Regions from separate parts of the Sphaerisporangium rhizosphaerae genome, predicted to be linked through region 1. Evidence: predicted binding sites of a transcription regulator. Region 1 holds the regulator's gene; the other holds the start of a gene.
What was found. The regulator HrcA, encoded in region 1, represses chaperone genes, less so after heat shock. The targets are predictions, from matches to a motif close to TTGGCACTCTCNNNNNGAGAGTGCCAA.
Positions count from the first base shown of each region.

Region 2: a site for HrcA is predicted at 4,534-4,560, ahead of groL (chaperonin GroEL). Genes of this name have one in related genera too.

Region 1 covers NZ_JBHTCG010000001.1:346,768-354,395, reverse strand. Annotated here, with positions in the region: gene ACFQSB_RS01500 (DUF4870 domain-containing protein) at 1-565, opposite strand, end outside; gene ACFQSB_RS01495 (DUF3097 domain-containing protein) at 562-1,386, opposite strand; gene ACFQSB_RS01490 (hypothetical protein) at 1,408-2,418, opposite strand; gene hrcA (heat-inducible transcriptional repressor HrcA) at 2,694-3,704, shown strand; gene dnaJ (molecular chaperone DnaJ) at 3,705-4,844, shown strand; gene ACFQSB_RS01475 (16S rRNA (uracil(1498)-N(3))-methyltransferase) at 4,841-5,566, shown strand; gene ACFQSB_RS01470 (hypothetical protein) at 5,758-6,483, opposite strand; gene ACFQSB_RS01465 (SigE family RNA polymerase sigma factor) at 6,480-6,959, opposite strand; gene ACFQSB_RS01460 (histidine triad nucleotide-binding protein) at 7,233-7,577, shown strand.
Region 2 covers NZ_JBHTCG010000056.1:19,877-27,504, forward strand. Annotated here, with positions in the region: gene ACFQSB_RS38945 (hypothetical protein) at 1-101, opposite strand, end outside; gene ACFQSB_RS38950 (FAD-dependent monooxygenase) at 260-1,873, opposite strand; gene ACFQSB_RS38955 (TetR/AcrR family transcriptional regulator) at 1,946-2,680, shown strand; gene groL (chaperonin GroEL) at 2,781-4,406, opposite strand; gene ACFQSB_RS38965 (cold-shock protein) at 4,802-5,002, opposite strand; gene ACFQSB_RS38970 (MoaD/ThiS family protein) at 5,396-5,671, opposite strand; gene thrC (threonine synthase) at 5,685-6,977, opposite strand; SAM riboswitch class I at 6,992-7,158, opposite strand; gene ACFQSB_RS38980 (RNA polymerase sigma factor) at 7,365-7,628, opposite strand, start outside.

The DNA.
Region 1 (7,628 bases):
CCGGCCCGTACCCCGGCTGTCCGTAGCCGGGCTGTCCGTAGCCGGCCTGCCCGTAACCAGGCTGTCCGTAACCGGACTGTCCGTAGCCGTGTTGCTCGTAACCGGATTGCTCGTATGCCGGCGCCTGGTAGGGCGGGGGTGGCGCGTACCCGTGCTCGGCGGCGCCGGCGTCCCGGTGCTCCGCGCCGTACCCGGCGGGCTCGTCGCGAGGGCGGTCGGCCGGCGTGGCGGAGGACACGATTCCAGACTCCTGGACGGGCGTGGCGGGCGGTTCGAAGGTGGGGGCTTCGGCGGGGGCGCCGGGAGCTTCGGACTCGCGGTCCTTGGCCGGTGGGGCGGTGGAGGACACCTCGCCGGCCTGGTCGGCGGGGGGCTCGAAGCCGGGTTGCCGGGGCGCGTCGGCGTCCGACGGGGCATCGGCGTGCCGGACGGTGGGCGGCTCGGGGTCCGGGTGGGGGGCCGGGGTGGTGGGGAGTTCGGAGTCGAGGGGGTCGGCCGGTGTGGTGGGGGGATCGGAGCGGGGGTGAGGGGCGTTGGTCTCGGGGTCGTTCGGAGGGTGGCTCATGGCGTCTCCTCGGTCGACACGAAGTCGATCAGCTCCTCTACCCGGCCCAGAAGCTCCGGCTCGAGGTCAGTGTAAGTCCGGACAGCGCCGAGAATGCGGCGCCAGGCCTCCGCCGGTTCCAGCCGCCAGCCCAGGGCCTCGATCACGCCTTCCTTCCACGGGATCCCGCGCGGGACCTCCGGCCAGGCGCGGATGCCGACGGCGGACGGCTTGACGGCGGCCCAGATGTCCACGAAGGGGTGCCCGACGACGAGCACGTGCGGAGAGGAGACCTGGGCGGCGATGCGGCTCTCCTTGGACCCGGGGACCAGATGGTCGACCAGCACGCCGAGGCGCCGTCCCGGGCCGGGCTCGAACTCGGCCACGATGGCGGGCAGGTCGTCCACGCCCTCGAGGTACTCGACGACGACGCCCTCCACCCGCAGGTCGTGGCCCCAGATCTTCTCCACGAGGGACGCGTCGTGCACGCCTTCGACGTAGATGCGGCTCTCGCGGGCGACACGCGCCCGCAGCCCCTCGACGGCGATCGACCCGGACGCGCTGCGGCCGGGCCCCGTGGACGCGGCCTCCGGCGCCGGGCGCACCAGCGTCACCGGCCTGCCCTCCAGCAGGAACGCGGCGGGCGCCAGCGGGAACACCCGCCGCCGCCCGAAGCGGTCCTCCAGGGTGACGGCCTCCTTGTCACAGGCCACCACGGCGCCGCAGAAGCCCCCCTCGGCGTCCTCCACCACGAGGTCGAGCTCGGCCGGGACCTTGGGGATCTTGCCGCGCAGCGGCCTCCGCCAGTCTCCGGCCAGCACGTCCCGTCCGTAGTCCCGCATACCTGGGCACGCTAGCAAAGATCATGCCTGTGGCGGTGCGCCCTGCGGCCACGCGCCGCCGTAGGGGGCTGCGGCCGCCGCCCGCCGCTTGCGGTTCCGGCCGCGCCGCACCAGGACGACGATCGTGGTGACGACCGCGAGCAGGAACCCGGCCAGCGGGATCAGGAACAGCGAGGCCACGCCTCCGGCGAGGGCGCCGGTGTCGGCGGTCAGCGACTTGCCGACCCCGAACAGCACCTGCTTGCCGGCCTCGGCCTGGCAGCTCACCTTGTAGGTGCCCGCGGCGGGCACGCCGATGTCGAACACGGCCTCCCACACCCGGCCGTCGGCGGACACCGTCTGGGACGCCTTGGGCGAGGTGAGATCGACCTTCTTGCCGGCGCCGTCCACGGCGAGGCAGTTGATGTCGGTGGGCCCGGACGCGGAGGCGTACAGGATGGGCTTGTCCGCGGGGTCCATGGGGACCGACACGCTGCCGCCGCTCTGGAAGGTCTGCGTGGGCGCCGCGTCGGTGATGGTCTTGAACAGGCCGCCGGCGAAACCCACGATGCCCACGACGCCGCAGATCACCGCGACGAGCCAGGCGAGCACGATCCACAGCACCCGCGGCCGCACCGGTCCGGGCGCGGCGGGCGCGGGGGAGGCGTAGAGCGGGTGCGCCGCCTCGGACGCGGGCCCGCCATAGGAGGGGCCCCCGTACGAAGGCGAAGGCCCGCCATAGGACGTCCCGCCGTAGGGAGGCCCGCCATGGGAGGGCCCGCCGTGCGAAGGACCGCCGTGCGAGGGGCCGCCTGGGACGCCGTACGGCCCGCCGGCGGGCGCGCCGTGGGGCGATGAGCCGGCGGGCGCGCCGTAGGGTGAGGGCCCGGCGGGAGCGCCGTACGGCGGGCCGCCGGAGGCGGGGCCGTGCGGGCCGGGGCCCGAGCCGGGCGGAGCGCTCTGCGGCGGGGGAGGCGTGACCTGCGGACCCGAAGAGTCCGGACGCGGCGGTCGCCTCGTCGCGTCGGTCAGGCGGGGATCGTTCTCGCTCATGAACCGAGTCTGGATCAGATGACTTGCCGGCGAATAGCAACCCACTTGTCACCGCCCGGGCATCCGGCCGCCCGGGCACGTGCTCCATTCGTCCGGTGGTGGAAAGAAGTCGGCGGATGGGCGGAGTGGGGCCGATTCGCGGGAGAGTGGGGAGGGTGGTGCGGTCTGAGTTATCGCACCCTGAGGCCCGTGGCCGTACACTTGGCACTCGGGAACACTGAGTGCCAGACCAGGCGTTTACGCAGGCACGAACGCGAGGCAGGGAGGTGAGCACGTTGCTCGATGAACGCAAGCTGGCCGTTCTGCGCGCCGTTGTCGAGGATTTCGTGTCCACCAACGAGCCGGTCGGGTCGAAGGCATTGGCGGAGCGTCACAATCTGGGGGTCTCGCCCGCCACCGTGCGCAACGACATGGCCGTGCTCGAGGAGCAGGGCTACATCACACAACCCCACACCAGCGCGGGGCGGGTCCCCACCGACAAGGGCTACCGGTTGTTCGTCGACCGGCTGTCCCAGATCAAGCCGCTGTCGGCCGCCGAGCGCCGTGCGATCGAGACGTTCCTGGCGGGCGCCGTCGATCTCGACGACGTCGTGACCCGCACCGTGCGGCTGCTGGCGCAGCTGACCCGCCAGGTGGCCGTGGTGCAGTACCCGTCGCTCATCCGCTCGACGGTCCGGCACGTCGAGCTGGTGCCGCTGGCCGAGCGGCGCATCATGCTCGTGGTGATCACCAACACCGGCCGTGTCGAGCAGCGGGTCGTCGACCTGCCGGACGTGGTGGCCGACGACCAGGTCGCCCACCTGCGGGCGTTGCTGAACGCCTGCCTCGACGGGTGCAGGCTCGGCCGGGTGGCCGAGACGGTCGCCGACCTTCCCGAACGGCTGCCCGAGGGCGACCGGCCGATGGCGACGACGATCCTGTCGGTCCTGCTGGAGACCCTGGTCGAGCGGCACGACGAGAAGATCGTCTTCGCCGGCGCGGCGAATCTCGCGGGCGACTTCAGCGTCGGCCTGCGCGAGGTGCTCGAGGCGCTGGAGGAGCAGGTCGTGCTCATGCGCCTGCTCGGCGAGGCGAACGACCACTCCGCCCTGACCGTGCGCATCGGCTCGGAGAACCCCTACTCCGGGCTTCACGGCACCTCGATCGTCGCCGCCGGGTACGGTTCGGGCGACAATGAACTGGCCCGGCTCGGAGTGCTGGGCCCGACGCGAATGGACTACCCGGTGACGATGGGAGCGGTGCGCGCAGTGGCACGCTATGTCGGCCAGATCCTGGCGGGATCCTAAGTGGCCCGCGACTATTACGGCATCCTCGGGGTGCGCCGTGACGCCACTCAGGACGAGATCAAGAAGGCGTATCGCCGCCTCGCACGTGAGCTCCACCCTGACATCAACCCCGATCCCGAGACGCAGGAGCGCTTCAAGGAGATCAATCAGGCGTACGAGGTCCTGTCGGACCCGAGCAAGCGCCAGATGTTCGATCTCGGCGCCGATCCCTTCGGCGGCGCCGGAGCGGCCGGCCCCGGCGCGGCGGGCTTCGGCGCGGGGTTCCCGTTCAGCGACATCATGGACGCCTTCTTCGGCGGCGGAGGCGGCGCGCGCGGCCCCCGTTCGCGGGCCAGGCGCGGGCGCAACGCCACCATCCGGGTCGAGCTCGACCTGGCCGAGTCGGCGTTCGGCACCACGCGCGAGCTGGTCGTGGACACCGCCGTGCTGTGCGAGGTGTGCCAGGGGTCGGGCGCGGCGGCCGGCACCCATCCCGACACCTGCGACATGTGCCACGGCCGCGGCGAGATCTCCCAGGTCACCCGGTCGTTCCTCGGCCAGGTGATGACCGCCAGGCCCTGCCCCCAGTGCGGCGGGTTCGGCTCGGTCATCCACCACCCGTGCCAGGAGTGCTCCGGCGACGGGCGGGTGCGCACCCGGCGCACGATCAAGGTCCGCATCCCGGCCGGCGTCGAGGACGGCACCCACATCCAGCTCGCCGGCGAGGGCGAGGTCGGCCCCGGCGGCGGCCCGCCCGGCGACCTGTTCCTCGAGATCGTCGAGCGCCCGCACGACACGTTCGAGCGGCGCGGCGACGACCTGCACTGCACGGTGCAGATCCCGATGACCGCGGCGGCGCTCGGCACGATCCTCACCGTGCAGACGCTCGACGGGGCCGAAGAGCTGGACGTGCGCCCCGGCACCCAGTCGGGTCAGGTCATCCCGCTGTACGGGCGGGGCATCCAGCGGCTCAACGAGACCGGCAGGGGCGACCTGCTGATCCACGTGAACGTCGAGACCCCCACCAAGCTGGACGCCGCCCAGGAGGAGCTGCTCAAGGAGCTGTCCAAGCTGCGTGGCGAAGAGCGCCCGCCGGGCAAGTTCGCGCCCGGCCAGCAGGGCTTCTTCTCACGCCTCCGGGACGCTTTTAACGGCCGATGAGCGTCCCGGTTTTCCTGGCCGACGACCTGTCCGGTGACGAGATCGTCCTCGGCGGCCCCGAGGGGCGGCACGCCGCCACCGTGCGGCGGCTGAGGGCGGGTGAAAGGGTTGATCTGACCGACGGCGCGGGCGCGGTGGCCGAGTGCGCCGTGCGCGACGCCGGGAAGGACTTTCTGCGGCTGGAGGTCGTCGGCCGCCGCGTGGTGCCCGCGCCCGACCCGCGCCTGGTCGTCGTCCAGGGGCTGCCGAAGGGCGATCGGGGCGAGCTGGCGGTCGAGATGATGACCGAGGCGGGCGTGGACGTCATCGTCCCGTGGGCCGCTGCCCGGTGCGTCACCCAGTGGAAGGGCGAGCGCGCCGCCAAGTCGCTGGCGCGCTGGCGCTCCACGGCCCGCGAGGCCGCCAAGCAGGCCCGGCGGTTCCACCTGCCCGAGGTCGCCGAGCAGGCGAGCACGGCCGAGGTGGCGGCACTGCTGCGCGGCGCCGCCGCGGCGGCCGTCCTGCACGAGGAGGCCGTCGTGCCGCTGTCGCGCCTGGAGCCGCCGGCGAGCGGCGACATGGTGGTGGTGGTCGGCCCCGAGGGCGGCATCACCGACGAGGAGATCAAGCGGTTCCAGGAGGTCGGCGCCGCCCCTGCCCTGCTCGGCCCGACCGTGCTGCGCACCTCGACCGCCGGCGTCGCCGCCGCGGCCGTCCTGCTCACCCGCTCAGGCCGCTGGTGAACTCTCCCGGACGCCGCCCCCGCTGACACCGCCCCCGCCGGCGAGAAGCACCCGCCCACAGGCGGCGCGGGCTCATCGAAAGCCCGGCTCGTCGAAAGCCCGGCTCACCAGAAGAGCCCTGCTCGTGAGGGCGTCGGCCTTGGACCGGCGCCGGGCCGGGAGGAGCCGCCGTGCCCTGGTCGGGACGGCGGCTACTCCTGGGAGGTGTTCGTGCTGCTGTCGGCCTCGGTGGTCATCAAGGGGGTGGCCGTGGGCGCCGGGGGGTCGCTGGGGGCCTGGGAGGCGGTCGGGGTCGGCTGCTCCACCGTCGGCCTCGGAGACGGCTTGGGGGTGGCCGAGGCGGTCCGCGTGGGCGTGGGCGTCGTGCTCTGGCGGCTCGGCGTGGGCCGCGGCTCGGTCGTCCGGTCGGGCTGCGACTCGGTGGCCGTGGGCTCCGCACAGGGCTGCGGCGAGTCCGACGCGTCCGGCTCCACGGCGGTGGGCGCGGCGGTGGCGCAGTCGTTGCCCGGCGACGCCGTCACCGAGGGCGAGGGGACCGCCGGCGCCGTCCCGCTGGGCGAGGCGGCCGGCCGCGACGTCGGCGAGCCGACGACCGCCGACGACGAGTGGACGCCGTTCGGCGGGCGTTGCGTGCTCGACTCGTCGGGAGGTGAGGTGTCGTACTGCACCTGGATGATGTGCTGGCCGGTGCCGATCTGGACCTTCAGGCCCGGCACGAACATCACCACGGCGGCGGCCACCAGGACGGCGCCGAACGCCGAGGCGGCGGCTCGCCACCAAAAGATGCCCCGCACGCCGCGCTGCTCGATGCGGGTGCGGATGATCTGCAATCCTTCCGCGGAGGGCACGACAGAATCCGCCTCCGCGCGCAAGACACGGCGCAGGACCTCGCCGTACTCGTCGGGGGACTCGGTCATGACAATTGCTCCAGTGTCGTGCGTAGTGCGGCCATGCCGCGGGCGGTGTGGCTCTTCACCGCGCCCTTGCTGATGCCCATGGCGTGCGCGATCTCGGCCTCGGAGAGGTCGCCGTAGTAACGCAGCACCAAGGCCTCGCGCTGCCTGGTCGGAAGACCGCGCAGTGCCTCGATCACGGCGGACCGCTCGAGCTCTCCTATGGCTCCGTTCTCCGCGCTCGGCGCGTCGGGCAGCCCCTTGGGGGCGTACTTCTCCACGACGGCACGGTGGCGGAGCACTGAGCGCGATCGGTTGACGACCGACTGGCGCAGGTAGGCGAGTGCCTTGTCGGTGTCGCGCAGGCGGCGCCACGCCCCATGGAGGGCGACGAACGCGTCCTGCACGACTTCCTCCGCGGTCGCGGTATCGCGCACCAACAGCATGGCGAGACGCACAAGAGACCGATAGTGGGCGCTGTAAAGCGCCGTCACGGCCATGTCGGCGTCCCATCCGACGGGCACCGCCCCCAGCGACCTTTCGGCCACGAGGGTCTCGGTGGTCACATCTGTTGGACGCACGGCCTTTCCAGAGGGTTTACGCTCTGGCGATTCTTTAGGGGGCATGACCCAGTTGTGTCCTCGCCGATGGCCTGGCCGACACTGACCGCTGTCTGACGCTGAAGTGTCGCACACCAACCCTAGCCGCGCGGATCTTTCCGCGGGACCTCCTCGGTATTACCGATTGGCAACAGAGGTGACTACCATGCGGGCGTGACAGACTGCCTGTTCTGCAAGATCGTGGCCAAGGAGATCCCCGCCGCGGTCGTCCACGAGACCGAGCGCACGCTGGCCTTCAGGGACGTCAATCCCCAGGCGCCGACGCACGTCCTGGTGATCCCCAAGGGGCATTACGAGAACGCCGCGGCGCTGGCCGCCGCCGACGACGGCTTGGCCGACGCGGTGCTGAAGGCCGCGCACGACGTCGCCGTGCAGGAGGGCGTGGCCGACACCGGGTACCGCCTGGTGTTCAACACCGGGCCACAGGCCGGTCAGACGGTGTTCCACGTGCACGGACACGTGCTGGGCGGCCGCGGCCTCCAGTGGCCACCGGGCTGAGCCCGGCCCGGATACCATGGGGTAATCAACCGCGCGGTCGGGACGCAGCAC
Region 2 (7,628 bases), on a different contig from region 1:
TTCGCGGTGGTGGCGGCGAAGGCGGGGCCGGTGACGGCCAGCAGCCCTCCGGCCAGAGCGGTGGCGGCGGCGACGGCGCGGAGGCTGTGACGGATCTTCATGACGTTCTCCTTGGATCGGTGGTGTTCTGGACGCGTGCCCGCCGCTCTTCCGGCCGGTCGCCGCGTCCCGATGAACCAAGAGTGTCCGGGCGGGCTGGGAGGCCGCTTAAGATCGCCTTGGCCGTATCCCGCCAGGTCGCCGCCGCGCTGGGAATCGGCTAACGCCGCTGGTCGCCGGTGTCCGCGTCCGGTGCGCCGAGCCAGGTGGCCAGGGCCTTCTCCAGCGCGCCGCGGTCGTCGCCGCCCTGCTCGCCGGCCCAGGCGACGATCCCGTCGGGCCGCAGGAACAGCCCGGTGAGCTCGGGACGCTCGTCCGCGCCCGCGGCGAGCACGGTCATCCGGTCGCGGTGGCCCTCGGCCAGGTCGCGCAGCTCGCCCTTGGGGTCCAGCAGCAGCGCCCTGCCGTCGTGCAGGTGGTCGGCCAGCCGCGATCCGTCGGACAGCTCCAGGTCGGGGGCACTGGCGCCGACCAGCGCGTGGTCGCCCGGCAGGTCGTACCGCTGCCAGACGCCGGAGATCTTCTTGGCGAAGTAGGTGGTGCCGGTGACGGTCTCGACCAGGTCGTTCACGACGCTCCGCAGGGCCCTGGCGCGGGGATCGGGGCGCATCAGCGCGACCTGGGCGCGGGTCCAGTCCAGCACCCAGGCCCCGATCGGGTGCCGTTCGGCGGTGTAGGTGTCGAGCAGGTCGTGCGGCGCCCAGCCGCGCACGGTCGCGGCGAGCTTCCAGCCCAGGTTCACCGCGTCGCCGAGACCGAGGTTCAGCCCTTGGCCGCCGAACGGCGAGTGCACGTGCGCGGCGTCGCCGGCGAGCAGCACCCGGCCCAGCCGGTAGGTGGAGGCCTGGCGCGCGTTGTCGGTGAAGCGGGTGGCGGTCTTGATCGCGGTCACGGTCACCTCGACGCCGGTGACGTGCCGGATCGCCTCCTGCAGCTCCTCGCGGGTGACGGGGGTGTCGCGGTCGGCGCGCGGACCGGTGAACTGGACGGTGAGGATGCGTCCCGGGACGGGACCGTGCGCGTACACGCCGGTCGGGGTGGCGTGCCAGCCGACGCCCAGGGCCTCGGCGCCCTCCATCTCGCCGAGGACCTGGTAGGCGGTGATCTCGGGGTCGGTGCCGGGGAAGTCGAAGCCGGCGAGCTTCCTGACGACGCTCCGCCCCCCGTCGCAGCCGACCAGCCAGCGGGCCCGCACCCGGCCCGCGCTCGTCGAGACGGTGACGCCCTCGTCGTCGGCCGACAGATCGGTCAGCTCGACGCCCCGCCGCACCTGGACGCCCAGCCGCGCGGCGTGCTCGCCGAGGATGCCCTCGATCTGCTGCTGGTTGACCAGGCCGATGTCCCCGGCCGGGCCGTGGCCGGCGAGGTCGGGGTCGGCGTCGTCGAGCCGGGCCGCGTCCAGCATGATGCCGGCGAAGTGCCCGGCGAACTTCGGCGGCGTCCGCGGCGCCCGCGGAGGCGGCGCCTCCTCGGAGGCGCCGGCCGTTGCCGCCCGTCCGTCCCCGGCGCCCTCGCGGTGGGCGGCCTGCTGCCGCATGAAGGCGGCGAAATGCTCGAGGTTGCGCTCCTGGGCCTCGCGGAGCGCCGGGAGCATGCCGCGCCGGTACAGCGCCTCGACGCTCGGCAGGTTGAGCGCTCCTGCCTTGATCGTGGGGTCCACCTCCGTGAGCCGCTCGACCACCATGGCCGAGACGCCCCCGAGCGCGAGCTCGCAGGCCAGCATCAGCCCCACCGGACCGCCCCCGGCCACCACCACGTCCACGTCGTACGACATGCCGCCTCCACTTCGGTTCCTTGGCTAAAAACTTACTGTAGCAGTAGTTTTTTAGCCACTATATTGGACGACGTGGACACCGACCTCGGGCTTCGTGAACGCAAGAAGCGGCAGACCCGGCAGCTGATCTCGGACGTGGCCTCCGGCCTGTTCCTCATGCGCGGGTTCGACAACGTCACGGTGGCCGAGGTGGCGGAGGCGGCGAACGTCTCGGCCAAGACCGTGTTCAACTACTTCCCGCGCAAGGAGGACCTGTTCCTCGACCGGGTCCCCGAGGTGGTCGAGCTGGTCACCCGGGCGGTCCGCGACCGGCCCGAGGGCCGCCCGCCACTGGCGGCGCTGCGCCGTCTGATCTTCGAGCTGCTGCGGAGCGGTCATGCCCTGTCGGGCATCAGGGAAGGTCAGCAGGCCTTCTGGCAGGTCATCCTGGACTCCCCGGCGCTGCGGGCCAGGGTGCGGGAGGCACTGGAGGACCTGGAGGCGCTGATCGCCGCCCTGCTCGCGGAGGCGACCGGCGCCGGCCCCGGCGACGCCGGCCCTGGCGACGCCGGCCCTGGCGACGCCGATGCCGGATCCCGTGACGTCCACGGCGGCGCCGGCTCAGGGGACATCGGTGGCGGCGCCGACTCATGGGACGTCGATGCCGAGCTGGCCGCCGCGCTCTTCCTGGCCGCCTACCGCACGGTGTACGTCGCGAGCGCGCGGCGGATGATGGCCGGGGAGCGCGCGGCCGAGGTCATGCCCGACCACCTGGCCCTGCTGGAGCGGGCGTTCGACGCCGTCGAGCGGGCCTGCCCCGGCTTCTGAGGGGAGCCCGCGCCGCAAGGACGAGCCCGCGCGGACGCCGAAAGGGCCGCCCCCGGACGAATCCGGGAGCGGCCCTTTCGATGTGGCGTGAGCCGGAGGCTCAGAAGTCCATGTCGCCGCCGCCGGGCATGGCGGGAGCGGCAGGGGTCTTCTCGGGCTTCTCGGCGATGACGGCCTCGGTGGTGAGGAAGAGCGCCGCGATGGAGGCGGCGTTCTGCAGCGCCGAACGGGTGACCTTGGCCGGGTCGATGATGCCGGACTCGAGCATGTTGACGTACTCGCCGGTCGCGGCGTTGAGGCCGACGCCCGTCTCGAGGTTGCGCACACGCTCGACCACGACGCCGCCCTCAAGGCCGGCGTTGACGGCGATCTGCTTCAGCGGCTCCTCGAGCGCCTTGCGGACGATCGCGGCACCGGTGGCCTCGTCGTTGAACAGCTCGAGCTTGTCGAAGGCCTTGGCGCCCGCCTGGAGCAGGGCCACGCCACCGCCGGGCACGATGCCCTCCTCGACGGCCGCCTTGGCGTTGCGCACGGCGTCCTCGATGCGGTGCTTGCGCTCCTTGAGCTCGACCTCGGTCGCCGCGCCGGCCTTGATGACGGCGACGCCGCCGGCCAGCTTGGCCAGACGCTCCTGGAGCTTCTCGCGGTCGTAGTCGGAGTCGGTGTTCTCGATCTCGGCGCGGATCTGGTTGACCCGGCCGGCGATCTGCTCGGGATCGCCCGCACCGTCGACGATGGTGGTCTCGTCCTTGGTGATGATGACCTGGCGCGCGCGGCCGAGCAGGTCGAGGGTGGCGGTCTCGAGCTTGAGGCCCACGTCCTCGCTGATCGGCTGGCCACCGGTGAGGATGGCGATGTCGCCGAGCATGGCCTTGCGGCGGTCGCCGAAGCCGGGGGCCTTGACGGCCACGGACTTGAACAGGCCGCGGATCTTGTTGACGACCAGGGTGGCCAGGGCCTCGCCCTCGACGTCCTCAGCGATGATCACCAGCGGCTTGCCGGCCTGCACGACCTTGTCGAGCAGCGGGAGGAGGTCCTTGTTGGCCGACACCTTGGAGTTGACGATCAGGAGGTAGGGGTCGTCGAGGACCGCCTCCATGCGCTCCGGGTCGGTCACGAAGTAACCGGAGATGTAGCCCTTGTCGAAGCGCATGCCCTCGGTGAGCTCGAGCTCCAGGCCGAAGGCGTTGCTCTCCTCGACGGTGATGACGCCTTCTTTGCCGACCTTGTCCATGGCCTCGGCGATCATCTCGCCGATCTGGGTGTCGCCGGCGGAGATGGAGGCGGTGGAGGCGATCTGCTCCTTGGTCTCCACATCCTTGGCGATCTTGGAGAGCTCCTCGCTGACGCGCTCGACGGCGGCCTCGATGCCCTTCTTCAGGGACATCGGGTTGGCGCCGGCGGCGACGTTGCGCAGGCCCTCGCGTACCAGCGCCTGGGCGAGCACGGTGGCGGTGGTGGTGCCGTCACCCGCGACGTCGTCGGTCTTCTTCGCGACCTCCTTGACGAGCTCGGCCCCGATCTTCTCCCACGGGTCCTCGAGCTCGATCTCCTTGGCGATGGAGACACCGTCGTTGGTGATGGTGGGAGCGCCCCACTTCTTCTCCAGCACGACGTTGCGGCCCTTGGGACCCAAGGTCACCTTGACGGCATCGGCGAGCTGGTTCATACCGCGCTCGAGACCGCGCCGGGCGTCCTCGTTAAACGCGATCATCTTGGCTGCCATACGGCTAGACCTCCCAGATACAGGGTGGCTTGCAGCGGATCGAGCCGACGCCCGCGACGGCATGAAACCCGCGCCTCCACGGCACCTGTCGCCGTGGATCGCCAGGCCCCATCGCCTCGATCCAGGTTTGTCACTCTCGACAGGAGAGTGCCAACGAACTGTTTAGCACTCTACCCGGTCGAGTGCAAGCGACAACCCCTATGACCTGGGCGGCACAAGGATTTCTCCGACCGTATGCCGAATATTGGGCCCGCCCCCACAGGGTAGGCGGTACAGCCCCGCAGGCTGACATGAAGGAAGGCCCGGCCCGTCTTGGTGCATGACAGACCGAACCTTCCAGCTACTGACGGGGAGAGACTAGTGGATCTTCGTCTGGCCGGGCGACGCCGGCCACGTCACACAGTGCGAACGGACTCCGCCTGCGGGCCCTTCTGCCCCTGCGTGATCTCGAACTCCACCCGCTGACCCTGCTCTAGGGACCGGTATCCCTCGGACAGGATCGCTGAGTAGTGGACAAACACGTCCTTACCACCGTCTACCGCGATGAAGCCGTAGCCCTTGTCCGCGTTAAACCATTTGACGGTGCCCTGCGCCACTTTCCGACTCCTCTTGCTGGGCTCCGGACCCCGCCCACTCCTCCGCGAGGTCCGTGACCTTCGGAGCCGAGACGCATGCGAACTCCTCGGCTACGTCGATCGTTCTCGACCATACCTGTGGCAAGGGTTGAAGCAACAGAGTCAATCGGGAAACTACTACTTGACGTTCGCTCTCAGCGGCACTCGGCTATTTCCCGCTCGCGTTTAGTTAGTTGACAATTACACTAACGGAGGACCCGGTAATCACTTCTATTATGATAGTCGTCCCGCTACCGGGCCCCCCTTGCGGACATGGCGACGCCCATGCGTCCAGCTAGGACGCATGGGCGTGATGTGACCGATGGGGCCGGTGAGACTTGAGCACGCCTCACAAAGGCCAGAAGGGCGCGGAGGTCAGCCCCCGGCGACGGCGGGGATCACCGAGATGTTGGTTCCTTCGGGGGTTGCGGTGTCGAGACCGTCGACGAATCGGACGTCCTCTTCTCCGACATACACGTTGACAAAACGGCGGATCTTGCCCGTTTCGTCCAGAATACGGGCCCCGATTCCCGGGAAGTCGGCGTCGAGCTTCTGGAGCACCTCGCGCAGGGTCGCCCCGTCACTGCTCACCTCCGACGCGCCGTCGGTGTAGGTGCGAAGAATCGTCGGAATCCGCACAGAAACGCTCATTTATCAGGCCCTTTCAGGAGTGGTCGGCGACAGCCGTACGAAATGCGTCGAGCGAAGGACGGATGACCGCGGTGGGCCTCGCCTCGGCGGAGACCGCGTCGAGCGTCTTGAGGCCGTCCCCGGTGTTGAGCACCACCGTCTCGGCCTCGGGGTCGAGCAGGCCGTTGGAGACGAGTTTGCGCAGCACGCCGACGGTCACGCCGCCGGCGGTCTCGGCGAAGATGCCCTCGGTGCGCGCCAGCAGCCGGATGGCGTCCACCACCTCGGCGTCGGTGACGTCCTCCACCGCGCCGCCGCTACGACGGGCGATGTCGAGCACGTACGGGCCGTCGGCCGGGTTGCCGATGGCGAGCGACTTGGCGATGGTGTCGGGCTTGACGGGACGCACGATGTCGTGGCCCGCCTTGAAGGCCGCCGACACCGGCGAACAGCCCTCGGCCTGTGCGCCGAAGACCTTGTAGGGGCGGTCCTCGACCAGGCCGAGCTTGATCAACTCCCGGAACCCCTTGTCGATCTTGGTGAGCTGGGAGCCGGAGGCCACCGGGATGACGATCTGCTCGGGCAGGCGCCAGCCGAGCTGCTCGGCGATCTCGAAGGCCAGCGTCCTGGACCCCTCGGCGTAGTACGGCCGGAGGTTCACGTTGACGAAGCCCCACTTGTCGCCCAGCGGGTCGCCGATGAGCTCGGAGCAGAACCGGTTGACGTCGTCGTAGGTGCCCTCGATGCCCACCAGCCGGCCGCCGTACACCGAGGCCATGACGATCTTGGCCTCTTCGAGGTCGGACGGGATGAACACGCAGGCGTCCAGCCCCGCGCGCGCCGCCGCGGCCGTCACCGCGCCCGCGAGGTTGCCCGTGGAGGAGCACGACAAGGTGTGGAAGCCGAAGTTGCGCGCGGCCTCCAGCGCGATGGCGACGACCCGGTCCTTGAACGAGTGGGTCGGATTGCCGGAGTCGTCCTTGACATGCAGGCTGCGCAGGCCCAGTTCGCGAGCCAGATTGTCGGCCTTGACCAGCTTGGTCCAGCCGGGGGCCAGGTTGGGCCGGGAGGCGACGTCGGCGGGCACCGGCAGCAGCCCGCGGTAGCGCCAGATGTTGCTCGGACCCGAGGCGATCTGCTCACGGGTCACCGCCGTCCCGGTCTCGCCGGGAGAGCTCCAGGTGTAGGCCACTTCGAGTGGCCCGAAACACTCGGCACAGGCGAAGATCGGTCCCAGGTCGAACCTGGTGCCGCATTCGCGGCACGAAAGAGCGACGGCGGGGCCGAAGTCGAGCGTGGTCGTTGTCTCAGCTGTTGCGAGCGCCATGAAGCGAGGCCTTTCCCTCATCTTCGCCCGGACCACCTTGGTCACAGGCCGGAATTGGCACCTGTCCCGGCCGGTCTCACTGGTCTTTGAGTGCCGCGTCGTTCGGCAGACGCGGATGACCACAGCCGGGAGGGTTGCCGGGGCTTCGCAGGGCCGGTCCCTCCACCCCTCTGGATGAGCAATATGAAGTTGTGATCCCGCTTGTATCACAAGCAGGCCTTAAGAACTGTACCTCGCCCACCGGCGCGGACGGCCGTCCGTCTCATTCTCCGAGACGTGAGAGCACGATAGGAGAAACCGAAGCCGCAGGTGAGCACGTTGCGAGAAGCGTCGCGAGAAGCTCCGTCCCGGAACAGAGCAGGCGGGAAGGGAGCGCGTTGCGGCCCGCTAGGCGAAGGGCCGGCCGTAGGCGTCGCCGAGCGCCGCCTGGACGTACTTGCGCGCCTGGTGGATGCGCGACTTGGCCGTGCCCAGCGGGATGCCGAGCTGCTCGGCGACCTCGTTGTAGTCGAGCTGGCAGATGTCGCGCAGCACCAGGGCCTGGGCCAGCTCGGGCTTGTCGGCCTCCAGGGACTCCATCGCGTCGAGCAGGTCGAGCCGCGACCCGGCGATGACGCTGACCCTGCGCGGGTCGGCCCGCAGCTCGGGCAG